One region of the Aureimonas mangrovi genome, then DNA from elsewhere that is predicted to be linked to it. Evidence: predicted binding sites of a transcription regulator. Region 1 holds the regulator's gene; the other holds the start of a gene.
What was found. The regulator HrcA, encoded in region 1, represses chaperone genes, less so after heat shock. The targets are predictions, from matches to a motif close to GTTAGCACTCNCNNNNNGNGAGTGCTAAC.
Positions count from the first base shown of each region.

Region 2: groES (co-chaperone GroES) is a predicted target of HrcA. The motif match lies at 5,360-5,388, and genes of this name have one in related genera.

Region 1 covers NZ_CP059692.1:3,449,886-3,465,020, reverse strand. The annotation lists gene H1343_RS16755 (Maf-like protein) at 1-395, shown strand, start outside; gene yacG (DNA gyrase inhibitor YacG) at 392-598, shown strand; gene H1343_RS16745 (GFA family protein) at 602-1,006, opposite strand; gene H1343_RS16740 (NAD(P)/FAD-dependent oxidoreductase) at 1,018-2,334, opposite strand; gene H1343_RS16735 (DUF3096 domain-containing protein) at 2,331-2,474, opposite strand; gene H1343_RS16730 (3-hydroxybutyrate dehydrogenase) at 2,505-3,275, opposite strand; gene grpE (nucleotide exchange factor GrpE) at 3,450-4,067, opposite strand; gene hrcA (heat-inducible transcriptional repressor HrcA) at 4,251-5,387, opposite strand; gene rph (ribonuclease PH) at 5,514-6,236, shown strand; gene rdgB (RdgB/HAM1 family non-canonical purine NTP pyrophosphatase) at 6,284-6,913, shown strand; gene hemW (radical SAM family heme chaperone HemW) at 6,910-8,109, shown strand; gene H1343_RS16700 (YnfA family protein) at 8,106-8,429, shown strand; gene rsmI (16S rRNA (cytidine(1402)-2'-O)-methyltransferase) at 8,426-9,319, shown strand; gene H1343_RS16690 (YraN family protein) at 9,316-9,690, shown strand; gene H1343_RS16685 (potassium transporter Kup) at 9,847-11,739, shown strand; gene gshB (glutathione synthase) at 11,805-12,743, shown strand; gene H1343_RS16675 (SH3 domain-containing protein) at 12,862-13,530, shown strand; gene H1343_RS16670 (YifB family Mg chelatase-like AAA ATPase) at 13,698-15,135, shown strand, end outside.
Region 2 covers NZ_CP059692.1:1,131,101-1,146,235, reverse strand. The annotation lists gene ileS (isoleucine--tRNA ligase) at 82-3,105, opposite strand; gene H1343_RS05350 (bifunctional riboflavin kinase/FAD synthetase) at 3,300-4,313, opposite strand; gene H1343_RS05345 (TIGR01459 family HAD-type hydrolase) at 4,310-5,155, opposite strand; gene groES (co-chaperone GroES) at 5,440-5,736, shown strand; gene groL (chaperonin GroEL) at 5,817-7,463, shown strand; gene H1343_RS05330 (sulfite exporter TauE/SafE family protein) at 8,125-8,901, shown strand; gene H1343_RS05325 (CsbD family protein) at 8,992-9,177, shown strand; gene fumC (class II fumarate hydratase) at 9,329-10,720, shown strand; gene H1343_RS05315 (DoxX family protein) at 10,863-11,243, shown strand; gene hisG (ATP phosphoribosyltransferase) at 11,234-11,938, opposite strand; gene H1343_RS05305 (ATP phosphoribosyltransferase regulatory subunit) at 11,935-13,074, opposite strand; gene hisS (histidine--tRNA ligase) at 13,071-14,588, opposite strand; gene H1343_RS05295 (DNA-3-methyladenine glycosylase I) at 14,705-15,135, opposite strand, start outside.

The DNA of each region.
Region 1 (15,135 bases):
TTTCCGTCGGCCGGCGCATCATGCCCAAGGCCGAGCTGGAGGAGGATGCGCTCGCCAATCTGCGAACGCTTTCAGGCCGCACGCACCGTGTCTATACGGGCGTGTGCCTCGTCACGCCGCAGGGGCGCTTGCGCCAGCGGCTGGTGGAGACGCGCGTGCGCTTCAAGCGGCTGACGAAGATGGATATCGAGCGCTACCTAGCTTCGGGCGAATGGCGCGGCAAGGCCGGCGGCTACGCCATTCAGGGCCTCGCCGGCGGCTTCGTCGTACGCCTTGTTGGCTCCTACACCAACGTCGTCGGCCTGCCGCTCTACGAGACGCTGTCGCTTCTGGAGGGGGAAGGCTTTCGCACCGCGCCCTCGCTGACGGGAGCCGATGAGCAGGAGCCGGCATGAACGGCCCGGTCGGCGACAAGGTGACGCCGCTGCGCCCCCGTCGCGAGTGCCCGGAATGCGGCCGGCCTTCGGAGCGGGCGACCTATCCGTTCTGCTCGCCGCGCTGCAAGGCGGTGGACCTTAACCGCTGGCTTTCGGGCTCCTATGTGATCCCCGGCACCGAGGAAGAGATTCCCGATCCCGATACCGACGAGCGCGGCTAGCCGTCAGTCGTCATGAGGTTTGCCGGGCAGCCTGCCGGTGCCACCGATCCACGGCAGCGCTGAATCGCACCAGATCTGGCGCCTCGGCTCGAGACCGGTGCGATCGTCGATCGAGCCCCAGCGGATCGCCCAGACACCACCATCCTCATCGCCGCTGGAAAAGAGCGGCGCACCACATGTCCCGCAGAAGTGCTGGCGTCGCACGTTGCCGCTGTCGGCGCGCTTTTCATAGACCCGTGGCATCGTTCCGGTCAGTTCGATGGTCGAACGATCGGCCGGCACGCTGACGCGGAACGGTGAGCCGCTGAGGCGCTGACAGTCGGTGCAGTGGCACACGCTCACCGTCTCGGGATCGATCGTCGCGCGATATCGAACCGCGCCGCAGTGACAGCCGCCTTCGATCTCCATCATCGCCTTCTTCAGTCCGCGTGCAGCTTGAGCGCCGGGCCCTTGGCTGGAGAGACGAGGTCCGCGAGGATCGCCACGCTGCCCCGCAGACGACCCAGAACGCGCCATTGGTGCTGGCGCTCCAATCCGTGATAGGCGGCCAGCGCGAAAGTGCCCTTGATCAGGAGATCGTCGCGCCTGGAGAAGCCGACGCGCCCCACCGTGCCGGCGCGGCCGAGCGATACGAGGCGCCCCTTGTCTTCGTGCCGGAAGGGCGGGGGGGTTTTGCCTTTCAGGACGTCAGGCAAGGCCTTTGCCAGATGTGCTGCCTGCTGGCTCGCGGTCTGCGCGGTCGGCGGCAGCGGCCTCTCCTCTCCCGGCGGCGTGAAGGCGGCCGAATCGCCGAGAACGTAGATGCGGCTGTCGACGGTCGAGCGCAGCCTCTCGTCGACGACGATGCGGCCCTTGCCGTCGACTTCGAAGTCGGAGAGGCGCTTCAGAAGCGGCGTCGCTGCGAGGCCCGCCGCCCAGACCGTCAGGTCGCTGGGCCAGGTCTCGCCCTTCACCGTGCGCAGTTCGGTCGGCGTCACCTCCGAGATTTCCGCGTCCGTCACCATCTTCACGTCGAGCGCGCGCAGGCGTTGGACGATCTGCGCGCGCAGATCGTCGTCGATGCCCGGCATGATCTGAGGGGCTGCCTCGATCAGCGTAACAGAAAGAAGCTTCCCACCCCCGCCGCCGACCTGCTCGCGACGGAAGCCGCGTTCGGAACGCCGCAGATGGGCGGCGAGCTCCGTGCCGGTCGCGCCGGTGCCGACGATCACCACTTCGGCCGGCAGACCCGTTTCACGCGCCGCGATCATCTTGGCGATGAAGCGGCGTCGGAAGGCCTCGGCATCCTCCGGGCCGTCGAGGCGTACCGCGTTCTCTGCAACGCCCGTCGTGCCGAAATCGGGCGTCTTGCCGCCAAGCGCTACGACGCAGATGTCGTAGTCCAGAGTGCGGGCGGCCGCGAGCTCGCGCCCATCGGTGTCCGTCATGACGCCGAGCGTCACGCGCCTCGCATCGCGGTCGATTTCGACCACCTCGCCCTGCTCGAAATGGAAACCGCGAAGATTGGCGAGAAGGTAGAACGAGATCTCCGCCAGCGACGTCGCGACCGTGCCTGCCGCGACTTCGTGCAGGCGCGGCTTCCACACATGGGCAGGCTGGCGGTCGACCAGCACTGTCTCGAAGTCGCCCTGCCGTGCGATCTGCGAGGCGAGTTCCAGTCCACCGGACCCACCGCCGAGGACTAGGATCCGGGGCTTTCCGGCGCGCGACTTGTCCTGCAACGGCGCTGCGGTCACGAGAAGAGGTTCGGGAAGAGACCGACGAGCCCGATGAAGATCAGGTAGAGCGCCACGATGATGTTGAGCAGGCGCGGGATCACGAGGATCAGGATGCCGGCGATCAGGGCGACGATCGGCTGGATGGCGACGATTTCCATGTCAGTGCTCCATTGGGGCTGGGCGGACGGTCAGCCCATGTACCAGCCATGGCTGGGGATGATGGACTGGCCCGTCAGCGCGTTGGAGCCGAAGCCGGCGAGAAAAACCGCGATTTCGGACACGTCCTCGACCGTCGTGAACTCCGCGTCGACCGTGCGGCCCAGCATCACCTTCTCCACCACGTCCTTCTCGGAAATGCCGAGGTCGCGCGCCTGTTCCGGGATCTGCTTCTCGACGAGCGGCGTCTTCACGAAGCCGGGGCAGATGATGTTGGAGCGTACGCCGTGCTTGCCGCCTTCCTTCGCCATCACCCTGCACAGGCCGAGAATGCCGTGCTTGGCCGCGACATAGGCACTCTTCAACGCCGACGGCTCGTGGCTGTGCACAGAGCCCATGTAGATCAGTGAGCCCGACTTCTGCGGATACATGTGCCTCACGCAGGCCTTGGTGAGTAGGAACGAGCCATGGAGATGGATGTCCACCACCTTGCGAAACTCTTCGAAGGGAAAGTCCTCGATCGGGTGGACGATCTGGATGCCGGCGTTCGCCACCATCGTGTCGATGCGACCGAAGCGCTTCACGGTCTCCTCGACGCCGGCGTTCACGGCCGCCTCGTCGGTGACGTCCATCGTCAGGCCGATCGCGTTGGTGCCGATCTCGTCGGCAGCGGCGCGGGCCGCCTCGCCGTTGAGGTCGGCGATCGCCACGCGCGCGCCCTCGGCGGCGTAGTGTTTCGCGATGGCCTTCCCGATGCCCGATGCCGCGCCGGTGACGATGGCGACATTGCCTTCAAGCCGCATGTTCCTGCCTCTTCTGGTGCCGCTGCAACGCGGCAGAAGATATGGCGCGGCGGGCGCGCGGCCATACCCACTGCATCGGCACTGGAGCGACCTATGCGTGTTCGAGAGGACGCGTGGCGCTCTAAAGAGAAAGGCGGCCGACGGCCGCCTTCGATTTCGCGTCGCCTGAATGCCTCAGGCGTCCTTGGTGCTTTCGTCCGGCACGCCGGGCTTGGGCGAGAGGCCCGGCTTGGCGCCGCCCTTGGAGACGCCGACCATCGCGGGGCGCAGCACGCGCTCGCCGATGGCGTAGCCATCCTGCACCACTTGGACGACGGTGCCGGCGGGGATGCTCCCGTCCGGGACCTCGAACATGGCCTGATGGAAATTCGGATCGAAACGCTGGCCCTGCGGCTCGAGCTTCTTCACGCCGTGGCGCTCCAGCGAGGAGAGCATCGAGCGGCCGGTCATCTCGACCCCCTCGACGAGCGCGGCATAGCCGGGATCGCCGGTCTCGTGCGCATCCTTGGGCAAAGCGGCGAGGGCCCGGTCGAGATTGTCGGCGACGGCCAGCATGTCCCGCGCGAAATTGGCGACCGCGAACTGGCGGGCGTCCTTGATCTCGCGCTCGGTGCGCCGCCGCAGGTTCTCCATGTCGGCTGCGAGGCGCAGGAGGCGGTCCTTCACGTCGGCGTTCTCGGCCTCGAGCTCGGCAATGCGCGCCCGGTCTGCCTCCGCCGCGCCCTCGGCCCACGCGCCGGCTTCGCCGGTGGCGGCCTCTTCGCCCGCCTGGCGCGCGCCCTCGGTCGCCATCGGCTCGCCCGTTTCGGCCTGATGGTCGGGGCGCTGGCTGTTCCGAATGTCGCTCGTCGTCATCGCGTCAGGAAACTCCGCTTGTGTCGTCCCGCGTCTTGGGCGCCGGTCGGTTCTGTCCGGGCGTTCGGGAGCGGGGCGTGATGATTTTCGTCCCCGATATCGAACGCGCAACGACCGAAATCAAGGCCGCGATGGGGGACGACCGGGCGCGCCGCCCTCGCCGAGTAGACGCGAGACGAGACGGGCGGTGTAGTCGACCATCGGCACGATGCGCCGATAGTTCAGCCGCGTCGGCCCGATGACGCCGACAGCCCCGACAACGCGCTCGGCGCCGTCCGTATAGGGCGCGATGACCAGGGAGGAGCCGGACAGGGAGAAGAGCTTGTTCTCCGAGCCGATGAAGATGCGAACCCCGTTGCCCGTCTCGGCGAGGTCGAGGAGTTCCACGATGGAGTTCTGCGTCTCCAGATCGTCGAACAGGTGCCGCAGCCGTTCGAGATCCTCGCTTGCCGTGACATTCTCCAGAAGGTTGGCGCGCCCGCGGACGATGAGCCGGGAGGGCTGACCCTGCGCCGCCCCGGACCAGACCGCGAGGCCGGCCTCCACGAGTTCGCGCGACAGCGCGTCGAGAGCGCTCGCCGTCTCGACCTTCATCGTCTCGACGCTGGCACGCGCCTCGCCGATGGTGCGCCCGACGACATGGGCGTTGAGGAAATTGCCGGCCTCCACGAGCTGCGAGGCGGTGACGCCGGCCGGCAGTTCGACGATGCGGTTCTCGACGTCGCCGTTCTCGCCGACGAGGACGGCGAGCGCCCTTGTCGGCTCCAACCGGATGAACTCGATGTGCTTCAGCCGAAGGTCGGACTTGGCGGTGACCACCAGGCCGGCCCCGCGCGACAGCCCGGAGAGAAGCTGGCTCGCCTCTGTGAGCAGTGTCTCGACACCGCGCCCGTCGCCCATCGCGCGGGCCTTCTCCTCGATCTCGTCGCGCTCGCCCGGACCCATATCGCCGGTTTCCAGGAAGGCGTCGACGAAGAAGCGAAGGCCGGTCTCCGTCGGCAGGCGGCCGGCCGAGACGTGCGGTGCGTAGATGAGGCCGAGCTGCTCGAGATCGCTCATCACGTTGCGGATCGAGGCCGGCGAGAGCGCGGTCGACAGGAGGCGCGAAAGGTTGCGCGAGCCCACCGGCTCGCCCGATTCCAGATAGGTGTCGACGATCAGCCGAAAGATCTCGCGCGCGCGCTCATCCAGCGGGTGAGGCGCCGCGAGCCCTGCCAGCCTGTTGTGATTGCCCGAAAACTGCGCCGTGAACGCCATGACCAGACTATAGGAACGCCGTGCCCCGGCGCCAAGCGCGCAAGGTAACGCAATTCCTTTGCCCACAGCGGCGTGAAGCGTTAAGGAGCGCCCATCCCGGACCCGAAAGATCGAAGCGAGACCCTTATGCGGCCTTCCAAACGCGCCAGCGACCAATTGCGCGACGTGTCCCTCGAGCGGGGCTTCTCGCGCCACGCGGAAGGCTCCTGCCTCGTCAAGTTCGGCGACACGCACGTCCTGTGCACGGCGAGCCTCGAGGAGCGCGTGCCGGGATGGCTGAAGAATTCCGGTCGCGGCTGGGTGACGGCCGAGTACGGCATGCTGCCGCGCGCCACGCACGAGCGCATGCGCCGCGAGGCCTCATCCGGCAAGCAGTCCGGCCGCACGCAGGAGATCCAGCGCCTGATCGGCCGCTCCCTGCGCGCCGTGGTCGATCTCGAAGCGCTCGGCGAGCGCCAGATCTCGCTCGACTGCGACGTCCTGCAGGCCGATGGCGGCACGCGCACGGCCTCCATCACGGGCGCCTTCGTCGCGCTGGCGGACTGTCTTGCGTGGATGGAGACCCGCGGCATGGTCAAGCGCGATAGGGTCCTGAAGGACCACGTCGCCGCCATCTCCTGCGGCATCCACGACGGCACGCCGGTGCTCGATCTCGACTATCTGGAGGATTCCTCTGCCGGCACCGACGCCAATTTCGTCATGACCGGGCGGGGCGGCATCGTGGAGATCCAGGGCACGGCCGAGGGCGAGCCCTTCTCGGAGGCCGAGCTGCAGGCGCTCCTCGGCCTCGCCAAGGCCGGCATCGCGACGCTGGTGGACAAGCAGCGCGAGGCGCTCGCGCAAGGCTGAGGCTATTTCGAGGAGCGACAACGCTTCTCGTGGAACGGACGGACGACATGACGCTTCTCGATCCCGAGGCCGGGCCGCTACTCGTGGCGAGCCACAACGCCGGCAAGATCGCCGAATTCCGCGATCTTCTCGGGCCGCTCGGCTTCGAGGTCGTCTCGGCGGCCGACAAGGGCCTGCCCGAGCCCGAGGAGACCGGCTCGACCTTCGAGGAGAACGCGCAGATCAAGGCGCTGGCCGCGGCCCGCGCGACGGGCCTTGCCGCTCTGTCGGACGATTCCGGCCTCGCGGTCGATGCGCTCAGCGGCGATCCCGGCATCTATTCGGCCCGCTGGGCCGGGCCGAACAAGGACTTTGCCAGGGCGATGGCGCAGGTGAACGAGAAGCTCGAACGCTCCGCCGACCGCACCGGCCGCTTCGTCGCCGTCCTGTGTCTCGCGACCCCGGACGGCGCGACGCGCCTTTTCCGTGGCGAGATCGAGGGAACGCTCGTCTGGCCGCCACGCGGCGCGCTCGGGTTCGGCTACGATCCGATGTTCCGGCCGGAAGGCCAAGAGCGCACCTTCGGCGAGATGAGCGCGGAGGAGAAGCACGGCTGGGCGCCCGGACAGGCGCACGCTCTCTCGCATCGCGCCCGCGCCTTTCGGCTCTTCGCGAAGGAGGCGCTCGGCGTCTCATGAACGCGCACACGGGCAAGCTGACGGCGATCCGTCCTTTCACGCCGCCAGCCGGCGATCCGGGCTTCGGCGTCTACGTCCACTGGCCGTTCTGCGCGGCCAAATGCCCCTATTGCGACTTCAATTCCCACGTTCGCCACCAGCCGGTGGACCAGAAGCGCTACGTCGCCGCCTTCGCGCGCGAGATCGCCGAGATGGCGCGCCGCTCGCCCGGCCAGCGCGTGACGTCGATCTTCCTCGGCGGCGGCACGCCCTCGCTGATGGAGCCGGGAACGGTCGCCGCCATCCTCGAGGCCGTTGCCGCCAACTGGACCGTGGAGGACGGGGCGGAGATCACGCTGGAGGCCAATCCCTCCTCGGTGGAGGCGGAGCGCTTTCGCGGCTATCGCGCGGCCGGCGTCAACCGCGTCTCTCTCGGCGTGCAGGCGCTCAACGATCCCGACCTGCGGCGTCTCGGCCGGCTGCATGACGTCGATCAGGCGCTCGGCGCCATCAGGCTCGCGCGAGAGATTTTCCCGCGTCTCTCCTTCGACCTGATCTACGCGCGCCCCGACCAGACGGTGGAGGCCTGGGAGACCGAGCTTTCCCGCGCGATGGATCTGGCCGCCGACCATCTCTCTCTCTACCAGCTGACGATCGAGGAAGGCACCGCCTTCTACGCCCTGCACAAGGCGGGCAAGCTCGTCGTGCCGGACGGCGACCTTTCGGCCGATCTCTACGAGGCGACGCAGCGCCTGACGGCGGCGCGTGGCCTGCCGGCCTACGAGATTTCCAACCACGCGGTGCCGGGCGCGGAATCGCGCCACAACCTCACCTACTGGCGCTATGGCTTGTATGCCGGCATCGGCCCCGGTGCGCACGGCCGCCTCGAGGGCGCGGACGGGCTGCGCCACGCGCTCTCCAACGAGAAGCATCCCGAGACTTGGCTGAAGATGGTCGAGGACTGGGACGCGGGCATCGCCGACGACGAGCCGCTGGGCCCTTCGGAGCAGGCCGACGAGATGCTGCTGATGGGTTTGCGGCTCGTGGAAGGGCTCGACCTCAAGCGCTGGCGTTCGCTGACGGGGCGCGACGTCGATCCCGTCGTCGAGGCCGATCTCAAACGTCACGGCATGATCGAACGCCTTGGCCGGGACCGCATCCGCGCGACGCCAGCCGGCATGCTGGTGCTGGACGCCGTCGTGGCGGATCTGGCGTGAGCTTTGTCTTCTATGGGGGCGCGGCGCTCGCCGAGATCGCCGGCTGCTTCGCCTTCTGGGCATGGTGGCGGCAGGGCGCCTCGATCCTGTGGCTGGCGCCCGGAATGGCGGCGCTCGCCCTTTTCGCCTTCCTTTTGACGCAGGTCGACGCCGCCCATGCGGGCCGCGCCTATGCCGCCTATGGCGGGGTCTATATCCTTGCATCCCTGATGTGGCTCTGGCTCGTGGAGCGCGCCATGCCCGATCGCTTCGACCTCGCCGGAACGGCGCTCTGCCTCGTCGGCGCCGCCGTCATCCTCTGGGCGCCCCGCCCGGCATGAGCGAGGCGCGTCCTCCTTCCTTCCTGCTTCGCGGGCAATCCGTGCCGGCCCCGCGCCCCGCGCCGGGCCTCTATCTCGTCGCGACGCCCATCGGAAACCTCTCGGACATCACGCTGCGGGCGCTGGAGGTCCTGGCCGGCGCCGACATCCTGGCCTGCGAGGATACGCGTGTCACCGCCAAGCTCCTGCAGCGTTTCGCCATCGACCGGCGGCCCGTCTCCTATCACGAGCACAACGAGGCGGCAGCCGGCGAGGCGCTGTTGGCCGAGTTGACGGCCGGCAAGTCGGTCGCGCTGGCATCGGATGCCGGCACGCCCCTCGTTTCCGATCCCGGCTTCCGGCTCGTCGAGCGTGCGCTGGAGGCGGGGATCGCTGTCGTGCCCGTGCCGGGCGCCTCCGCCCCGTTGGCCGCGCTCCTCGCCAGCGGCCTGCCGTCAGACGCCTTCTTCTTCGCCGGCTTCCTGCCGAGCAAGGAGACGGCGCGGCGCAAACGCCTGGAAGCGCTGGCACGCGTGCCGGGCACGCTGATCTTCTTCGAATCGCCCAATCGCGTCGCCGCCGGCCTTCATGACATGGCCGGCGTCCTCGGCGACCGTCCCGCGGCTGTCTGCCGCGAACTGACGAAGATGCACGAGACCGTCTATCGCGGCGCCCTGTCCGAACTCGCCGCCGCCTTCGACGCTATGGAGCGCGTGCGCGGAGAGATCGTCGTCTGCGTCGGCCCGCCGGCCGCCGAGGAAGCTGCGGAGGGCGCCGACGCCGAGGCGATCCTCGCCGGGCTTCTGGCCGAGATGAAGCCCGCGCAGGCTGCCGCCGAGGCCGTGAGGCTTACGGGGCTGCCCAAGCGCGAGCTCTACGCCATGGCACTCGCGCTGAAGGCGAAGGATTGAAGGCCGGCGCCGATCGACGGCGACGCTTCTTCGCCAAGGGGCATCGTGCGGAACGTCTTGCCGCCTGGGCGTTGCGCCTGAAGGGCTATCGCATCATCGAAATGCGACACCGCACCTCGCTCGGCGAGATCGACCTCGTCGCCCGGCGCGGCTCGACGGTGGCGATCGTCGAGGTCAAGGCGCGCGGCAGCCTCGCCTTGGCGATCGATGCCGTGACGCCCGCCTCACGCAGGCGCATCGAGGCTGCGGCCGATCTCTGGCTTGCGCGCCAACCGGATGCCCACCACATATCCCTCCGCTTCGATATCGTCGCAGTCCTGCCGCGCCGTTGGCCCCGCCATCTGGCCGGCGCGTGGGAACCGCGCCCCTGAGCGAGCGTTGTTACGCCGCATCTCCATCGAAGGCACAATGGCGCGACGGTCGATCGCGGCCCACGGCAAGCATTCATCGGCCCCAACCCGAGGCATCAGGCGCAGCACGCCGTCCGACGATCGGACCGCCGCCTCATCTTTCCGAGATCAAGACCCATGTCGGTCAGCCCCCTTCTCGCCACGGACGATGCATCGTCCGAACGGCCGAGCTTCGCCGCGCTCACGCTCGGCTCCATCGGTGTCGTCTACGGCGACATCGGCACCAGCCCTCTCTACGCCTTGCGTGAATCGCTCCTGCACGCGGCCGAGGACGGCATATCGCAGGCGGAGGTGATCGGCGTCGTCTCGCTGCTCCTCTGGACGCTGACGATCGTCGTCTCGCTGAAATACGTCGCCCTCATCTTGAAGGCCGACAACAACGGCGAGGGCGGCGTCCTGACGCTGCTGGCGCTCGCGCAGCGCTACGCCGGCCGCTCCACGGCGCTTCTGGCCGTCGGCATGGTCGCGGCCTCGCTCTTCTACGGCGATGCGCTGATCACCCCGGCCATTTCGGTTCTGTCGGCGATGGAAGGCCTCAAGCTCGTCTCACCGCAGGTCGGCGCCTGGGCGTTGCCGCTGACGCTCGTCATCCTCACCGCGCTTTTTGCCGCGCAGGCCTATGGCACGGCGCATATCGCGCGGCTGTTCGGCCCGATCACCCTTCTCTGGTTCGTGGTACTGGCGGGGCTCGGGCTCTGGCACATCTTCGACGCGCCGCAGATCCTGGCGGCCGTCAACCCGCTGGCGGCGCTCTCCTTCGTGCGCGAGCACGGGCTCGTCTCGCTCGCCATCCTCGGCACGGTCTTCCTCGCCGTCACGGGCGCCGAAGCCCTCTATGCCGATCTCGGCCATTTCGGGCGCGGGCCGATCCGACTCGCCTGGAGCACGGTGGTGTTCCCGGCGCTCGCGCTCAACTATCTGGGGCAGGGGGCGCTGATCCTGTCGCAGCCGCAGGCGCTGGAGAACCCGTTCTACCTCCTCGCCCCGGCCTCCATGCTGCTTCCGCTCGTCGTGCTCGCCACGATGGCGACGGTGATCGCCGCGCAGGCCGTCATCACCGGCGCCTTCTCGCTCACCCATCAGGCGGTGCAGCTCGGCCTCCTGCCCCGCATGGAGGTGCGCCACACCTCGGCCGAGCATGTCGGCCAGATCTACATCCCGAAGGTCAACCTCCTCCTCTTCCTCGGCGTGATCGCGCTGGTGCTCTTCTTCGGAACGTCGAGCGAGCTGGCCGGGGCGTACGGCATTGCCGTCGCCGGCAACATGCTGGCGACGTCGATCCTCGCCATCGTCGTGTTCCGCCGTGCCTGGAACTGGTCCTCCCTGCGCATCGCCGCCGTGATGGTGCCGATCGTGGCGCTGGAGTTCGTCTTCTTCGGTGCCAATCTCACGAAGTTCGTCGCCGGCGGCTACGTGCCCGTCGGCCTCGCGCTGGTGCTGCTTCTGGCGATGGGCACCTTCGTGCGCGGCACGCGCCTCGTCCAGGAGAAGGCCGCGCGCGATGCGGTGCCGCTGGAGGAACTGTGCGCGATGCTCCGGCGCTCCAAGCCCGCGACGGCGCCCGGAACCGCAGTCTTCATGTCGGGCGATCCCTTGATCGCCCCGTCCTCGCTCCTGCACAACATCAAGCACAACGGCGTGCTGCACGAGCAGAATTGGATCCTGACGGTCAAGACGGCCAACAAGCCGCGCGTCTCCGCCGAGCACCGCCTCCTGATCGAGCCGATCGACGACCGCTTCAAGCGCGTGACCGTCACCTTCGGCTACATGGAGGAGCCGAACGTGCCGGCCGCGCTCGCGCTCGCCAAGCGCCAGGGGCTGAAGTTCGAGATCATGCAGACCTCGTTCTTCCTGTCGCGCCGCTCGCTGCGCGCGCTCGCCCACCGCGGCATGCCGAACTGGCAGGATCGGCTCTACATCGCGCTCTACAGGCAGGTGGCCGATGCCACGCAGTTCTACCGCCTGCCGACCAACCGCGTCGTGGAGATGGGCCAGCAGCTCGCGATCTGACTTGCGGCAGCCGGCGCGCTTGAGTACCGCAAGGGCCAGCATCGCGCAGCGAAGGACGTGAAGTCATGGCTTTGAAGGTCGCGGTCCAGATGGACCATGTCTCCTCGATCACCATCAAGGGCGATTCGACCTTCGCCCTGTGCCTCGAGGCCGAGCGCCGGGGGCACGAGCTCTTTCACTATACGCCCGATCGCCTGACCTTCCGCGACGGCGTCGTCTCGGCGCGGGTCGAGGCGATGAACCTCCGTGAGGAACAGGGAAAGCACTTCACGCTGGGCGAGCCCGCGCGCGTCGACCTCTCGACGATGGACGTGGTGCTGTTGCGCCAGGACCCGCCCTTCGACATGAACTACATCACCTCGACGCACCTCCTGGAGCGCATCCACCCGAAGACGCTCGTGGTCAACGACCCGGCCTGGGTGCGCAACATGCCCGAGAAGATCTTCGTCACCGAGTTCACCGACCTGATGCCGGAAACGCTGATCACCAAGGATCCGGCGGAGGTCGCTGCCTTCCGCGCCGAGCACGGTGAGATCGTGATGAAGCCGCTCTACGGCAATGGCGGCGCCGGCGTCTTCCACCTGACGCGCGAGGACCGCAACCTCACCTCCTTCATGGAAACCTTCGCGCTCCTGTTCCGGGAGCCCTTCATCGTCCAGCGCTACCTGAAGGACGTGCGGAAGGGCGACAAGCGCATCATCCTCATCGATGGCGAGCCGGTCGGGGCGATCAACCGCGTGCCGGCGGAGACCGATGCGCGATCCAACATGCATGTCGGCGGGCGCGCTGAGGCGACCGAGCTGACGGCCCGCGAGCGCGAGATCTGCGAGCGCATCGGCCCCGCCCTCAAGGAACGAGGCCAGATTTTCGTCGGGATCGACGTGATCGGCGACTATCTGACCGAGATCAACGTCACCTCCCCGACCGGCATCCGCGAGGTCAAGCGCTTCGGCGGGGCCGATATCGCTGCGCTGTTCTGGGATGCGGTCGAGGCGAAGCGCTGACGGGCCTCCTCGATCGTCTGAACGCCGGCTGAACGCTGCGTTCGGCAACCGTTCGGGCAGGGCGTGGTTTTTCTCGGGTCACGGATCAACGCTTCGTCCCCGAAGGAGACGTAACCCCATGTCGAAGACCTTCCTGCGCCCGCTCCTGATTGTCGGCGCACTGCTCGTTCCGGCCGTGGCATCCGCCGCCCCAGCCGTCGCCACCACCAACGTCAATCTGCGCTCCGGGCCCTCCACCGCCTATCCAGCCGTCGATGTCGTGCGCGGTGGTGCCAGCGTGAACGTGCACGGGTGCCTGTCCAACCGCTCCTGGTGCGACGTCACCTATGCCGGCCTGCGCGGCTGGATGTCGTCCAACTACCTCGCCCAGTCCTACGGCGGCACCCGCTACACCGGCACGCGGGTCGTCGAGCGGTTCAATGCGCCCGTCATCTCCTTCCAGTTCGGCAATTACTGGGACAACCACTATCGTGGGCGCTCCTTCTACCGCGACCGTGATCGCTATCGCGGCCTCGATCGCGGCGATGTCCGACGCGAGGTCCGCGAAGACCGCCGTGACTGGCGTGATGAGCGCCGCGATGATCGCCGTGACTGGCGCGACGACCGCCGGGACGACCGTCGTGACTGGCGGGAGGATCGCCGGGACGATCGCCGTGACTGGCGCGCCGACCGGCGTGACGACCGGCGCGATGATCGTCGGGACTATCGCGATGACCGACGTGAAGATCGGCGCGACGGCCGTCGCCTCGGCCCCAACGAGGTCGTGATCGAGGGGCGCATCAACTGACACGCGGCCATTAACAGAGCGATAACCTCTCGAGCGGCCGGATCGCGAGAAGCGATTCGGCCGCTTTTTGTTCGCTTTGCGTTCTTGTCCTCCGGTTGTGCTGCTGCTAACAGTTCGCGTTCAGAGTGTGTTGGACGGCGGCGTCTGCCCAGACAGGATGTCGAATCATGGTCGCTCGGGTCACCACGGTCGCGTTTCAGGGCATCGACGCCGTGCGGGTCGACGTGCAGGTTATGGTCGCGCCGGGCCGCGTCGGCATGCAGATCGTGGGCCTGGCAGACAAGGCCGTCGCCGAGAGCCGGGAGCGGGTGCAGGCCGCGCTTCATGCGTCCGGGCTCGCAATGCCGCCCAAGCGCGTGACGGTCAACCTCGCGCCGGCCGATCTGCCGAAGGAAGGCTCGCACTACGATCTTCCGATCGCGCTGGGCCTGATGGCGGCGCTCGGTGCACTTCCTTCGGACGCGCTGGCCGGCTTCGTTGTTCTCGGTGAGCTGTCGCTGGACGGCACGATCGCCCCGGTCGCCGGAGCGCTCCCGGCGGCGATGGCCGCCAACGCGATGGAGATGGGCCTTCTGTGCCCCGCAGCCTGCGGCCCGGAAGCGGCGTGGGCGAGCGCGGAGATGGAGATCCTCGCGCCGCGCAGCCTCATCCAGCTCGCCAACCACTTTCGCGGCACGCAGGTGTTGTCCCGGCCGCAGGCGGCGGTGAAGGTCGCGGCCGAAGGGCTGCCGGACCTTGCCGACATCCGCGGGCAGGCCGGGGCGCGGCGCGCCTTGGAGGTGGCGGCCGCCGGCGGCCACAATCTCCTGATGTCGGGCCCGCCGGGCTCGGGCAAGTCGATGCTGGCGGCGCGCCTGCCCTCGATCCTGCCGGCGCTTTCGCCGGCCGAGTTGCTGGAGGTCTCGACCATCGCTTCCATTTCGGGCGAGCTGGCGGGCGGGCGGCTAACCGACCGCCGGCCCTTCCGCGCCCCGCATCATTCGGCTTCGATGGCGGCGATGGTGGGCGGGGGCCTGCGGGTGCGGCCGGGCGAGGTTTCCCTGGCCCATCGCGGTGTTCTCTTTCTCGACGAGTTTCCCGAGTTCACGCCGGCCGTCCTCGATTCGCTGCGCCAGCCCTTGGAAAGCGGACAGAGCGTGATCGCGCGCGCCAATCATCACGTCACCTATCCCGCGCGCTTCCAGCTCGTCGCGGCGATGAACCCCTGCCGTTGCGGCATGGCGGGTGAGCCCGGCCATACCTGCGCGCGGGGTCCGCGCTGCCAGACGGACTATCAGGCACGCATCTCCGGCCCGCTGCTCGACCGGATCGATCTGCGCGTCGAAGTGCCGGCCGTGAGCGCGTCCGATCTGATGCGCCCGGCAACGGCGTCCGAGAGCTCCGCGGCGGTGAAGGCGCGGGTGGAGCGGGCGCGCGCGATGCAGATGGAGCGCTATACGACGCTCGGCCTTCCCGGTGTCGGGCTCAACGCCGAGTGCCCGTCGGCGGCGGTGGAGACGGTGGCCGAACTCGACGAGGGCGGTGCGGCGCTATTGCGCGAGGCGGCGGACAAGGCGCGCTTTTCGGCTCGGGCCTATCACCGCATCCTCAAGGTGGCGCGGACGC
Region 2 (15,135 bases), 1.2 Mb from region 1:
ATCCCGCGCCCTCGCACCACAATCCGGCGAATTGCAGGCAAGCTATAAAGCGCCCGCCCCGCCCCTGCAATCCTGACGGCCTCAGGCCGGCGCGTAACCCAGCTCGCGCAGCGCGCCAGCGTCGCGCAGCGTCACGTCCGGATAGTCCGGATCGGCGCCGACATCCTCGGTGACCTTCCAGGAACGGGCGCATTTGCGGCCCAGTGCCGGCTGGTGGACAACGGCGATGCCGGGTGCATCGGGCAGGCGGAACGCCTCGCCGGGCGCCTCGCCCTGCCCAAGGGTGAAGCCGCTGGTGATCGCGATCTCTGCGAAGTCGACGCTCTCGACGAGCGCGCGCAGGGCCGCGTCGTCAATGTAGACCACCGGTGCCGATTCGAGCGAGGAGCCGATCTCCTTGGCCCGGCGCTTCTCTTCGAGCGCACCCATGACGACGCGGCGCACGCGGCGGATTTTCTGCCAGCGAGCGGCGAGCTCGGGTTCGCGCCAACCCTGCGGCGTTTTCGGGAACTGTTCGAGATGCACCGAGACGGCGTCCGGGTTCAGCGAGAGCCACGCTTCCTCCGTGGTGAAGGGCAGGAGCGGTGCCAGCCATTTCACCAGACGGTCGAAGATCAGCCGCACCACCTGCAGCGCCGCCTTGCGGCGTGTGGAGGACGGCGCATCGCAATAGAGCGCGTCCTTGCGCACGTCGAAATAGAAGGCCGAGAGCTCGACGACCATGAAGTCGATCAGCGTTCGCGCGATGCGCTTGAAGTCGAAGTTGTCGTAGCCCTTCTCGACCACCTCGCCGATCTCGGCGAGACGATGCAGCATCAGGCGCTCGAGTTCGGGCATCTCGGCGAGCGGCACGTCCTCGCCCGTATCGTGGGCGAGCGTGCCGAGCATCCAGCGGATCGTGTTGCGCAGCTTGCGATAGGCGTCGACATTGGTCTGGAGGATCGTCTTGCCGAGCCGAAGGTCCTCCGAATAGTCGGAAGAGACGACCCAGAGCCGCAGGATGTCGGCGCCCGACTGCTGGATCACCTCCTGCGGCGTCACGACGTTGCCAAGCGACTTCGACATCTTGCGCCCGTCCTCGTCCATGACGAAGCCATGCGTCAGAACCGCGTCGTAGGGCGCGCGGCCGCGCGTTCCGCAGGCCTCCAGGAGCGAGGAGTGGAACCAGCCGCGATGCTGGTCCGAACCTTCGAGATAGAGGTCGGCGGGCCATTTCAGGTCGGGCCGCTTCTCCAGGCAGAAGGCGTGGGTGGAGCCGGAATCGAACCAGACGTCGAGGATGTCGCGGACCATGGCCCACTTCGTGCCGTCATGCTCGTTGCCGAGGAAACGCTCCTTGGCTCCGTCCGCGAACCAGGCGTCAGCGCCTTCCTTGGCAAAGGCTTCAGTGATGCGGGCGTTCACCGCCTCGTCCTTCAGGACCTCGCCGTCCTCGTCGACGAAGACGCAGATCGGCACGCCCCAGGCGCGCTGGCGCGAGAGCACCCAGTCCGGCCGGTCGGCGATCATGCCGCGCAGGCGGTTCTGGCCGGAGGCCGGCACGAAGCGCGTCTCGTCTATGGCGCGCAGGGCACGGGCGCGCAGCGTGTCGTCGGCCTGCGCCGCGGCATCCAGCCCATACCCGCCGAGGTCCTTATCCATATGGACGAACCATTGCGGCGTGTTGCGGAAGATCACCGGCTTCTTCGAGCGCCAGGAATGCGGGTAGGAGTGTTTCAGACGGCCGCGGGCGAGCAGCATCCCCCGCGCCACCAGCGCATCGATCACGCGCTTGTTCGCATCACCCTTCTTGCCCTTGTCGTCGATGACGCGCGCCGGCCCGCCTTCCGCATCGGGGCCGAAGCCCGGCGCGTCCTTGGTGTAGAAGCCGTCATCGTCGACCGTGAAGGGGATCGCGGCGTCGATGCCGCGCGCTTCCAGCCCACGCCGGCTCGCCATCCATACGTCGAAATCCTCGCGGCCGTGGCTCGGCGCGGTGTGGACGAAGCCCGTACCCGCCTCGTCGGTGACGTGTTCGCCCTCGAGAAGAGGGACCGAGAAGCCGTAGCCTCCGGCGAGGCCGGCCAGCGGATGCTCGCAGACGAGGCCGGCGAGATCGCCGGGCGCAATATCGGCGAGGCGGCGGAAGCCGTCTTCCGGCACGCGCGCCTTCGCGAAGACATCCGAGGCCAGAGCGTCCGCAAGGACGTAGCGCTCCCCCTGCTTTGCCCAACGCGGGTGGTCGGCATCCTCCGGCGCGCTCACCTCGTAGAGGCCGTAGGAGACGCGGTCCGAAAAGGCTATGGCGCGGTTGCCCGGAAGCGTCCAGGGCGTCGTCGTCCAGATCACCACGAAGGCACCATCGAGCGGAGCGGCCTGCGAAACGCTGACGCTCGCCCCACCCTCCGCGTCACCGTGGAAGGCGGCAGGATAACCCTGCGGCACCGCCTTCAGATGAAACTTCACCCAGACCGTGTCGGACTCGTGGTCGTGATACTCGACCTCGGCCTCGGCGAGCGCGGTCTTCTCCACCACAGACCACATGATCGGCTTGGAGCCGCGATAGAGCTGTCCGCTCATCGCGAACTTCAGGAGTTCGCCCGCGATGACGCTCTCGGCCTCGAAGGCCATCGTCAGATACGGATCCTTGAAGTCGCCCTCGACACCGAGCCGGCGGAACTCGCGGCTCTGCTCGCCCACCCAGTGCGCGGCGAAGTCGCGGCATTCCTGGCGGAACTCGTTGACCGGCACCTCGTCCTTGTCGCGACCCTTGGCGCGGTACTGCTCCTCGATCTTCCATTCGATCGGCAGGCCATGGCAGTCCCAGCCGGGCACGTAATTGGCATCGTAGCCGCGCATCTGGAAGGAGCGCGTGATGACGTCCTTCAGGACCTTGTTGAGCGCGTGGCCGATGTGGAGATTGCCGTTGGCATAGGGCGGGCCGTCGTGCAGCACGTATTTCGGCCGCCCCTTCCCCGCCTCGCGCAGCTTCTTGTAGAGATCCATCCCGTCCCAGCGCTCGATCCATCTCGGTTCGGCCTGCGGCAGGCCCGCGCGCATCGGAAACTCCGTCTGCGGCAGGAAGAGCGTCTTGGAATAGTCGGGCGCGGTGTCGTTCTTGGTCATGGCGTCTTTTTCGCATCGCCGCCGGCGCGACGGGAAGGCGCCATGGAGCGGGTCAAACAGAAGGGCCCGGATGAAGCCGGGACGGATCGGTGCCCCGGTCCCGCTGCGCTTCAGAGCGAGGGCGAGACCGGGCGGCTAATTCGCGGCCGGCGGGCGGCGGGACATTCCGGGTCGTGACGCATCGCGTCTCTCTATCAATCGGCGGGCGGCCGATAAAGCATTTTCGAAAAGGCGATCGCCTCGTCGAGCGCCGACAAGGGAGCCGCACCAGCTAGAAGCTCGCGGGCGAGGGCCGCGTCGCGGTCCATCTGCGCGACGAGAGCGGGGACATCGTCGAAACGCTCCTCGCCGCGCAACCTCGCGAAGATGGAGATCGACAGCGCCTCGCCATAGAGGTCGCCGGCAAAATCGAAGAGATAGGTCTCGAACAGCGGCGCGCCGTCGTCGAAGGTCGGGCGGCGGCCGTAGCTCGCGACGCCATCGTGAAGGCTTCCGTCGGCGCGTCGAACGCGCACGGCATAGATGCCGTTCGCGAGAAGCTCCGGCGCATCCAGAACCATGTTGGCGGTCGGATAGCCAAGCGTGCGGCCGACCTTGCGGCCGTGGCCGACGGCGCCTTCGATCGTCCAGCGATAGCCGAGGAGGTGCGCTGCCGCATCCGCCTCGCCCTCGCTCAGAAGCGTGCGGATACGGCTGGAGGAAACCGCCGCGCCGCCCTCGTCATACGCCTCAACCACCTCGACCCCGAAACCGTGGCGACGGCCCGCCTCGGCAAGGTAGGCGGCATCGCCCGAGCGCCGCGCGCCAAACTGGAAGTCAAAGCCGACGACGACATCGCGCGCGCCGAGCCGCTGGACGATCGTGCCGGCGATGAAGTCTTCCGCCGAAAGCCCGGCATAGTCCCGGTCGAAAGGCTGCTCGACCACGGCATCGAAACCGAGTGCCGAAAAGAGCCGCGCCTTCACGGCGGCCGGGGTGAGGCGCGGCACCGGGTGGGCGGGGGCGAAGACCGTGCGCGGATGGGGCTCGAAGGTCAGCGCCACAAGCGGCGCGCCGCACTCGCGCGCGCTGGCTGCTGCCGTCTCGAGCACCGACTGGTGGCCGCGATGGACGCCGTCGAAATTGCCGATCGCCACGACGCCTCCGAGAAGAGCGCGCGGAAATGCCGCCTCCCCCTCGACGCGCACGAAATCGGCCTTCACGCTCATCGCAGGGCCGGCATCACGTAACGCGCGGTCAGTTCGCGCTCGGCGAGCGCTCCGTGCAGCGCCTGCATGTCGTCGCGGGCATGGGCGAGTTCGTCGCGGTGGATGCCCTCCTGGACGAAGAGGACGTCGGCGCCGATCGTCGCTCCGCCCTTCACGTCCGTGAACATGCCGTCGCCAATGCACAGGATGCGCGGCGAGGCGATGCCGAGCTTCTCCATCGCGACCTCGTAGATCGGGCGGTGCGGCTTGCCGGCCAGGCGCACGGTGCCGCCGAGCTCGGCATAGACCTGGCCGAGCGCACCGGCGCAGTAGATCAGCTTTTCGCCGCGATGCACCACGATGTCGGGATTGGCGCAGATCATCTCGATGCCCCGCCCGGCCGCGCGCCCGAGAACATCCGCGTAGTCGGCCGGCGTCTCGACCTCATCGTCGAAGAGGCCCGTCGCCACGATGGCCGACGCGTCCTCCTCGGCGACGAATTCGACGGCGAGACCTTCGAAGATGTCGCGATCGCGGGACGGGCCGATATGGAAGATGCGCGGCTCCGCGCGCTCGATCAAGCTGCGCGTCGCATCGCCCGACGTGACGATGTCGTCATAGGCTTCGCGGGTGACGTCGAGGGCGTCGAGCTGCGCGACCACCCCGCGTGAGAGACGCGGCGAATTGGTGATGAGGATGACCTTCGTGCCCGCCTCGCGTGCGGCGACGAGGGCGGCTTCCGCCTCAGGCGACTTCCGGACGCCATCGTGGACGACGCCCCAGACGTCGCAGAACAGCGCATCGTATCGCTGCGAGACTTCGCTCAGCGCGCCGATGGCCTCGACGTTAGGGGCGTGCGACATGAAAAATTCACCTTTGCGCGGCTTTGCGGGCGCGACGCCCGTGGCGAGGCGATAGATAGGCGCGCGCCCACGGTCAACCCGACACGCCGCGCCGGGGCTTCGTATGATGAGCTCTTGATCGAACCGCGCGTCGACCCGATTTGAGCGTCGAACAGGCCGGTGCCCGCCTTGACAATTCCGCCCGCCGAACCTTATCTCGCCGTTGCTAGCACTCGCAACCATCGAGTGCCAATCCTTGTATTCGGGCGTCGTGCCCGGAGGCATCAACGAGCGAAGGTTTGAATATGGCCAACGTGAACTTCCGTCCCTTGCACGACCGTGTGGTCGTTCGCCGTGTCGAGTCCGAGGCGAAGACGGCCGGCGGAATCATCATTCCCGACACCGCCAAGGAAAAGCCGCAGGAAGGCGAGATCGTCGCCGTCGGCGCCGGCGCGCGCGACGAGACCGGCAAGGTCAACCCGCTCGAGGTCAAGGCCGGCGACCGCATCCTGTTCGGCAAATGGTCGGGCACCGAGATCAAGCTCGGCGGTGAGGACCTCCTCATCATGAAGGAATCCGACATCCTCGGGATCGTCGGCTGATCCTTCGGCCGTTTCAAAGAACCCCTTTCAACGTCTAGCGGCGCCGTCCCCTACGAGGACGCGCCGAGGAGAGAACGAAAATGGCAGCCAAAGAAGTCAAGTTCGGCCGTGACGCGCGCGAGCGCATGCTGCGCGGCGTCGACATCCTCGCCGACGCGGTGAAGGTCACGCTCGGCCCCAAGGGCCGCAACGTCGTGATCGACAAGTCCTTCGGCGCTCCGCGCATCACCAAGGACGGCGTCTCCGTTGCCAAGGAGATCGAGCTCGAGGACAAGTTCGAGAACATGGGCGCCCAGATGGTGCGCGAAGTGGCCTCGAAGACCAACGACAAGGCCGGTGACGGCACCACGACCGCGACGGTCCTCGCTCAGGCGATCGTCAAGGAAGGCGCAAAGGCGGTTGCCGCCGGCATGAACCCGATGGACGTCAAGCGCGGCATCGATTCGGCCGTCGCCAAGGTCGTCGAGTCGCTGCTGGCCTCGGCCCGCTCGATCGACACCTCCGACGAGGTCGCCCAGGTCGGCACCATCTCCGCCAATGGCGAGAAGGAAATCGGCCAGATGATCGCCTCGGCGATGCAGAAGGTCGGCAACGAGGGTGTCATCACCGTCGAGGAAGCCAAGACCGCCGAGACCGAGCTCGAGGTCGTCGAGGGCATGCAGTTCGATCGCGGCTATCTGTCGCCGTACTTCGTGACCAACGCCGAGAAGATGGTCGCCGAGCTCGAGGATCCGTACATCCTCCTGCACGAGAAGAAGCTCTCCAACCTCCAGGCGATGCTGCCGGTCCTCGAGGCCGTCGTGCAGTCGGGCAAGCCGCTCGTCATCATCGCCGAGGACGTCGAGGGCGAGGCTCTGGCCACGCTCGTCGTCAACAAGCTGCGTGGCGGCCTGAAGATCGCGGCAGTCAAGGCGCCGGGCTTCGGCGATCGCCGCAAGGCGATGCTCGAGGACATCGCGATCCTCACGGGCGGTCAGGTCATCTCCGAGGATCTCGGCATCAAGCTCGAGAACGTCTCGCTCGACATGCTCGGCCGCGCCAAGAAGATCTCGATCACCAAGGAAAACACCACCATCGTCGATGGCAACGGTGATGCCGAGGGCATCAAGGCCCGCGTCGGCCAGATCAAGGGCCAGATCGAGGAGACCTCGTCCGACTACGATCGCGAGAAGCTCCAGGAGCGTCTGGCCAAGCTCGCCGGCGGCGTCGCGGTGATCCGCGTCGGCGGGGCGACCGAGGTCGAGGTCAAGGAGAAGAAGGATCGCGTCGACGACGCCCTCAACGCGACCCGCGCGGCCGTAGAGGAAGGCATCGTCCCGGGCGGCGGCGTCGCTCTCCTGCGCGCTTCCAACGCGGTCGACCTGAAGGGCGAGAACGCCGATCAGGACGCCGGCATCGCGATCGTCCGCAAGGCGCTCCAGGCTCCGATCCGTCAGATCGTGACGAACGCGGGCGACGAAGGTTCCATCGTCGTCGGAAAGCTGCTCGAGAACGCCTCGGCCAGCTACGGCTACAACGCCCAGACGGGCGAGTATGGCGACATGATCCAGTTCGGCATCGTCGATCCGGTCAAGGTCGTTCGCTCGGCCCTGCAGGATGCGGCTTCGGTCGCCGGCCTGCTCGTCACCACCGAGGCGATGATCTCGGAAGCCCCGAAGAAGGACGGCGGCGCGATGCCGGCGATGCCGGGCGGCGGCATGGGCGGCATGGGCGGCATGGACTTCTAAGAACCCGAAGGGTTCTGGAAGGCCGTAAAGCCGCCCATCACCAAAGGTGCCGAAACCGGGAAAACCCGGTTTCGGGTGGCGGCATGGACTTCTAGGAACCCGAAAGGGTTCTGGAAGGCCGTAAAGCCGCCCATCATTAAAGGTGCCGAAACCGGGAAAACCCGGTTTCGGGTGGCGTCATGGACTTCTAGGAACCCGAAGGGGTTCTGGAAGGCCGTAAAGCCGCCCATCATTAAAGGTGCCGAAACCAGGAAAACCCGGTTTCGGGTGGCGGCATGGACTTCTAGGAACCCGAAAGGGTTCTGGAAGGCCGTAAGCCTCCCGCGAGATAAGAAGCCCGGCGGATCGCTCCGCCGGGCTTCTTCCGTTTGACGGCTCTCTATTGTGAAATTTAGTCGGCAGGAAATCCGGGGCAGTCCAGCCCGCTGAAGCGTCGCAGGCGCAGGAGCGATGCCTGCTCGATCGACTAGGCATGGAAATCGTCCTCGTAATCGATCCGCTATGCGAAATACGGCTCTGGCTCGGCAATGCTCAAGCCGCGTGCCTCCGGTTCCGGCAAGAAAGCCTTTTTCCGATCGAGACAGAGGATACACGAAAATGGTGGCGCGCGGGCGCCTCTTAGCCTCCTATCGGCCGACCTCTTCCAGCTCGCAGAGACCGCATGCAGGACTTTCTCCTCTTCTTCGCCGTCGGCATCCTCGCCCAACTCATAGACGGCGCACTCGGCATGGCCTACGGCGTGATCTCCTCCACGGTGCTGCTGTCCTTCGGCGTCTCGCCGGCGGCCGCCTCGGCCTCGGTCCACGCCGCCGAACTCTTCACGACGGCTGCTTCCGGCACGGCGCATGTGTACAACCGAAACATCGACTGGAAGCTCTTCTGGCGTCTCGTTCCCTTCGGCATCGTCGGCGGCGTCCTCGGCACCTATGTCCTGACGAGTTTCGACGGCGCGGCGATGCGCCCCTTCGTGGCCGCCTACCTCACCTGCATCGGCGTCTATCTGATCATACGCTCCTTCACGCATCGGCCCTCGAAGCCCGTGCGTGCGGCCGTCGTGCCGCCGCTGGCTGCGGCCGGCGGCTTTCTGGACGCGGCCGGCGGTGGCGGCTGGGGCCCGATCGTCACGACGGGTCTTCTCGGTGCAGGCGGGCAGCCGCGCTACGTCATCGGCACCGTGAACACAGCCGAGTTCCTCGTCACGCTGTCGGTCTCCCTCGCCTTCCTCTTCTCGCTCCTCACCGGCCACTGGGAGGAAGCAGACGACCTGTCCACCCACGCACTGGCAGTGGCCGGCCTGATCGCCGGCGGGGTCATCGCCGCGCCCTTCGCCGGCTACATCGTGCGCATCCTGTCGACAGACACGCTTCTGCGCCTCGTCGGCAGCCTCATCTGCATTCTCGGCATCACGCAGGTTTGGGGAATTCTGTCGGGATCGTAATCTTCCAGCGGGAACCGGCCCCCTCCTTTCCCGTTTTCCTGACATGACGGCACGCCGACGCGGCAGAGCCGGGATTTACGGAGAAAGACCATGGTCGACAGCAACCAGATCAAGGGCGGCGCCAAGGAAGTGGGCGGCAGGGTCAAGGAGGCCGCCGGCAAGGCGGTGGGCAACGAGCGCATGCAGGCCGAAGGCATGGCTGACCAGGCCGAGGGCAAGACCCAGAAGAACTACGGCAAGGTCAAGGACGCTGTGAAGGATCAGGTCAACCGCTAAGCCAGCCTATCCGGACATCAAGAGGCCGTCCCTTCGGGGCGGCCTTTTCCGTGCGCGGAATGCGGGTTCCGCCCTCCCCTTCTCCATGCTAATTCGCGCTCGCGCCGGCCTTTGCGGGCCACGCGTGTGTCGAGCACGGGAAGGACAGGACATGAGCGGAACGAGACGCGAGACCGATTCCATCGGCGCCATCGAGGTGGCCGACGATCGTTATTGGGGCGCGCAGACGGAGCGTTCGCTCAACAATTTCAAGATCGGCACCGACCGCCAGCCAATCGCTGTCATCCACGCTCTCGCCACGGTTAAGAAAGCAGCGGCCCTCGTCAACAAGGGTTACGGCAAACTCGACGACGATATCGCGGCCGCGATCGTGGCCGCTGCGGACGAGGTCATATCCGGCAAGCTGGACGACCACTTCCCGCTCGTCGTCTATCAGACCGGCTCGGGCACACAGACGAACATGAACGTCAACGAGGTCATCTCCAACCGCGCCATCGAGGCGATGGGCGGCGAGATGGGCTCTAAGAAGCCGGTCCACCCGAACGACCACGTCAATATGGGCCAGTCGTCGAATGACGTGTTCCCGACGGCGATCCACGTCGCGGTCGCGCTCGAGACCGTCGCGCGGGTGATGCCTGCCATCGACGCCCTGCACGCCGCGCTCGACGCCAAGGCGAAGGAATTCGCGCCGATCATCAAGATCGGCCGCACCCATACGCAGGACGCCACGCCCATCACGCTCGGACAGGAGTTCTCCGGCTATGCCGCCGCGCTCGAACTCGGCAAGGTGCGCATCGAGAAGGCTCTCCATGACGTCTATGCGCTGGCGCAGGGCGGCACAGCCGTCGGCACCGGCCTCAACGCGCCGGTCGGGTTCGACGAGAAGATCGCGGCGGAGATCGCGAACCTCACCGGCCAGCCCTTCCGCACGGCCGGCAACAAGTTCGAGGCACTGGCCTCGCATGGCGCGCTCGCCTTCTTCCACGGCGCGCTCAACGCACTGGCGACCGACCTCTTCAAGATCGCCAACGACATCCGTTTCCTCGGCTCGGGGCCGCGCTCGGGCCTCGGCGAACTCTCGCTGCCCGAAAACGAGCCGGGCTCCTCGATCATGCCGGGCAAGGTGAACCCGACGCAGGCCGAGGCGCTGACCATGGTGGCCTGCGAGGTGTTCGGCCACGAGACGACGGTCACCGTCGCCGCCAGCCAGGGTCATTTCGAGCTCAACGTCTTCAAGCCGGTGATCGCCAACGCCGTCCTGTCCTCGATCCGGCTTCTGGCCGACGGCATGAACTCGTTCCGCGAGCATTGCGTCGAGGGCATCAAGGCGAACGAGGATCGCATCAGGTCGCTCATGGAGCAGTCGCTGATGCTGGTGACGGCGCTGGCGCCGACGATCGGCTACGACAACGCCGCGACCATCGCCAAGACCGCGCACAAGAAGGGCACGACCCTTCGCGAGGAGGCGATCGCTTCCGGCTTCATCTCCGGCGAGGACTACGACAGGATCGTCGATCCTGCGGCCATGACGCGGCCCGGCTAAGCCGAGCGAACATCCGGCGCCGTCAATGACGACGCCAGACCGTATCGCGTTCGGTGAACGATGAGTGCGCGATCCGGAGAATTCTGGCGGGACGGGCAAACCGGTAAGGATGGAGCGCAATCATCCTGACCGGAGCACCGGAATGAACCCTGTCGTCCTACTCATCGCCCGCATCCTGATGGCGATCATCTTCATCGTCGGCGGCTTCGGCAAGCTCGCCGGCGCCGCCGGTTTCGCGGGCTATCTCGGCTCGCTCGGCGTTCCGGGCGGCATCGCCACGGCCTATGTCGTGGGCCTGTTCGAGCTTGCCTGCGGCCTGCTCGTCCTCGTCGGCTTCAAGACCTTCTACGCTGCGCTGGCGCTCGCGGTCTTCTGCGTCGCCACGGCTTTCATCGGCCACATGGGCGACATGTCCGCCATCGTGAAGAACCTCGCGCTGGCGGGCGGCTACGTCTTCCTCGCCGCATACGGGCCCGGCGCCTTCGCGCTCGACCGCAGCGCGCGCGTCTCGCGTTACAGCTGAGCCGACGAGAAGCGACGCTGGATCTCGCTTAGGGTTTCGGCGTCGCCCTCTTCCAGCGTTGCCGTCATCGAACGCGCAAGGCATGCCTGCGAGGAGAGGATCAGCCCGTCCGACAGGATGCGCAGCCTGTTGGCCGTCAGTGTCGATCCGGACGAGGTGATGTCGACGATGATGTCGGCCGAGCCCGCCGCCGGAGCTCCCTCGGTCGCGCCGAGGCTTTCAACGATCCGGTAGGTCTGGATGCCGTGGGCGCGCGTGAAGAAGCTCTGCGTCAGCCGCCAGTATTTGGTCGCGATGCGCAGGCGCCGGCCGTGCCGCTGGCGGAACGAACCCGCCACATCGTTCAGATCCTCCATCGTCGTCACGTCCACCCACGAGTCGGGCACCGCGACGACCACGTCGGCATGGCCGAAGCCGAGCCGCGCCAGGATCTCGATCGAGGGCGAAAGGTCCGGCACCGTCTCGCGCAACAGGTCCTCACCTGTCACGCCGAGATGGATCGCCCCGTCGCGCACCTCGCGGGCGATCTCCGAGGCGGACAGGAGGAGCACCTCCAGCCCGTCCAGTCCCTCCACGCGCGTGCGGTAGGAACGGTCGTCCTCGCTCGGCACCACGCGGATGCCGGCACGCGCGAGAACGCCGACGGCGTTCTCCTTCAGGCGACCCTTCGAGGGAATGGCGAGCGTGACGGTCATTTCGCGGCCCCAGTGGCGGTGGCGGTGGCGGTCTCGATCCGGTCCAGCCACAGCGAGAAGCCCACCGCCGGGATCGTCTCGCGCGCCCCGAGGAACGAGACGAGCCGGTCGTATCTTCCTCCACCCGCGAGCGGCCCGGCGAGCGGGGGCGCGGAGATCTCGAAGACCATGCCGGTATAGTAGTCGAGCGGTCGGCCGAAGGCGGCGCGGTAGCGGATCGTGGAAAGATCGACGCCGGCCGTCGTCAAAGCCTTGTTGCGCGCCTCGAGAAGTGCCAGCGAGGCACCCGGCGCAACGCCGGCCGCCGTCAGTTCGGCCTCGGCCCGGTCGAGCGGGCAGTCGATGGCGAGAAAGCGCCGCAGTCGCTCCAGAAGCGCGCCGTCGAGCCGGGCTTCGGCAACCGCGATCTTCTCCACCAGGCGCTCTGCCACCTCGCGCGCCGTGCGGCTGCGATGCGGCGGCAGGCCGCCCTCCTCCATCCATTCGGAGATTTCGTCGGCGAGCGTATCGACGTCACCCGCGCGCGCGGCATCCACGAGGTCGGGCGCAAGATTGGCGAAGACGTCTCGCGACGAGCCGGTCGACAGGCTTTCGAGCGCCTGCACGAGCAGCCCGTCGTTGCCGAAGGTACGCACGAGGCGGCGCTGCCAGCCGGCCGGGAGACCGAGCGAGGCAAGGAACGCCTCGAAGAGCCCCTGATCGCCGACAACGGTTTCGAGCGAAGCGCGCTCGATCCCGCAAGCTTCGAGCGCGGCCAGTGCGTCGGCGATGGCGCGGGCGTCCGCCTCGCCCGTCTGCGGATCGCCCAGGTCTTCGATGCCGGCCTGCCGGAACTCCGCCGGTCCGTCGCCGCGGTCCTGCCGGAAGACGAGGCCGCTGTAGGAGTAGCGACGCGGCAGCGCCTGCCCGCGCTCGATGTGCGCGAGCGCGACGGGAATGGTGAAGTCCGGGCGCAGGCAGAGCGAGCGGCCGCCCTCGCCGCGCGTTAGGAAGATGCGCCGACGCAGCGCTTCGCCGGCCGTGTCGAGATAGGGCTCGGCGGGCTGGAGGATCGGCGTCGCAACCGCATTCGCACCGCGTGCCGCGAAGAAGGCCGCGAGCGCCGCCTCAACCGCGCCGGTATCCTGGGCGCTCATCCGCGCGGACGCCGAGAGAGAATGGCCTCGACGGCCGTCACCAGATCGGCCTCGTCCACGAGTTCCTGCCCTGCGCGCGCCTCGCGCCATTCGGCATTGTCCTCGATGCCGGCCGAGAGCTCCTTGCCGAGCGCGAGGTCCTTGACCTGCACCTTGCCTGCAAGCTTCTCGTCACCGCCCTGGATGATCGCGACCGGCGCGTTCCGGCGGTCGGCATATTGAAGCTGCTTGCCGAACTGCTTCGGGTTGCCTTGGAACACTTCCACCGGGACGACCGGCTTGCCGGGACCGTTGAGGGCCGCGCGCAGCTTCGCCGCCATCGCCTGATAGTCGGCCATGCGGTCGCGATCCATGACGGTGACGACGACCGGACCGATCGCGGCATCGTCGGTCAGGCGGCCGAGATTCTTCAATGCGGCCTGCAGCCGCGAGACACCGATGGAGAAGCCGGTGGCCGGCACGGACGTCGACAGGAAGCGCGAGACGAGGCCGTCATAGCGCCCGCCGCCGCCGACGGAGCCGAAGCGGACCTTTTCGCCCTTCTCGTTGACGACGTCGAACAGCAGTTCGGCTTCGAAGACCGGGCCGGTGTAGTATTCGAGCCCGCGCACGACCGAGGGGTCGATGAAGATGCGCTCGGCGCCGTATCCGGCGGCGCGGCTCGCCTCCTCGATCTGCGACAGCTCGAGCGCGCCTTCCTCGACCTTCGGTGAGCCCGCGAACGCCGCGCGGATCGCGTCGAGCCGCGCTCCGTCGCTGCCCTCCGAGAACAGGCCCATAACCTTGTCGATCGCCGCAGTGTCGAGGCCAGCGCCCTTGGTGAAGTCTCCGCTCTCGTCCTTTCGGCCGGCGCCGAGCAAGAGCCGCACGCCCTCGTCGCCGAACTTGTCGTGCTTGTCGAGCGCGCGCAGCACGGTGAGGCGCTGGCCGGCATTCTCGTCGCCGCCGAGGCCAATAGCCTCCATGACGCCGTCCAGCACCTTGCGGTTGTTCACCCGGATCACGTACTGGCCGCGCGCGATGCCGAGCGCCTCCATCGTGTCGGCCATCATCATCGCCATCTCGGCATCGGCCGAGACGTTCGGCGCGCCGACGATGTCGGCGTCGAACTGCATGAACTGGCGGAAGCGGCCCGGCCCCGGCTTCTCGTTGCGGAAGACGTAGCCCGCGCGATACGAGCGATAGGGCTTCGGCAGGTCCTCGAAATTCTCGGCCACGTAGCGCGCCAGCGGCGCGGTCAGGTCGTAGCGCAGCGACAGCCATTCCTCGTCGTCGTCCTGCAGCGAGAAGACGCCTTCGTTCGGGCGGTCCGAGTCGGGCAGAAACTTGCCGAGCGCGTCGGTGTATTCGAGGAAGGGCGTCTCGACCGGCTCGAAGCCCCAGGTCTCGTAGACGCGGCGGATCGTCTCCAGCATCTGTCCCTGCGCGCGCAGGTCGGCGGCCGAGCGATCGACGAAGCCGCGCGGCGCGCGCGCCTTCACGCGGGTGGGCTTCTTCTTGTTCTTTTCGGCCATGTCTTCGCTGCCCGTCGCAAGCACGGCGCCCGCTGAGACCGCAGCGCCCAAATAAGTAATTTCGATGTTCTAGTTTCTTCGCGCGTCCTAACGGATGGGGCGGGCCGCTTCAAGTTTCAGCGCGGGCGTACAAAGGCCTGGCGCTCGGCTTCGCAAGGGGCGCGGCAGGCGCAGCCGTCCATATGGTCGTTGACCATGCCCATTGCCTCCATGAAGGCGTGGCAGGTGGTAGGGCCGACAAAGCCGAAGCCATGTTTCTTCAGCGCCTTGGAAAGCCGCGTCGAAGCCGGCGTGACGGTGTTGGCGACGATCCAGTCCCGCGTCACGCGCCGCGGACGCTCGTCCTCGCCGGGCTCGAAGCTCCAGAGGAAGGCGGCGAGCGAGCGGCCCTCTTTCTGCTCAAGCTCGCGAACGGCCCGCGCATTGCGGATCGCCGAAGCGATCTTGCCGCGATGGCGGATGATGCGCGCATCCTGCACGATGCGCTCGATGTCCGGCTCGCCGAAGCGGGCGACACGGTCCACCTCGAAGCCTTCGAAAAGCTCCC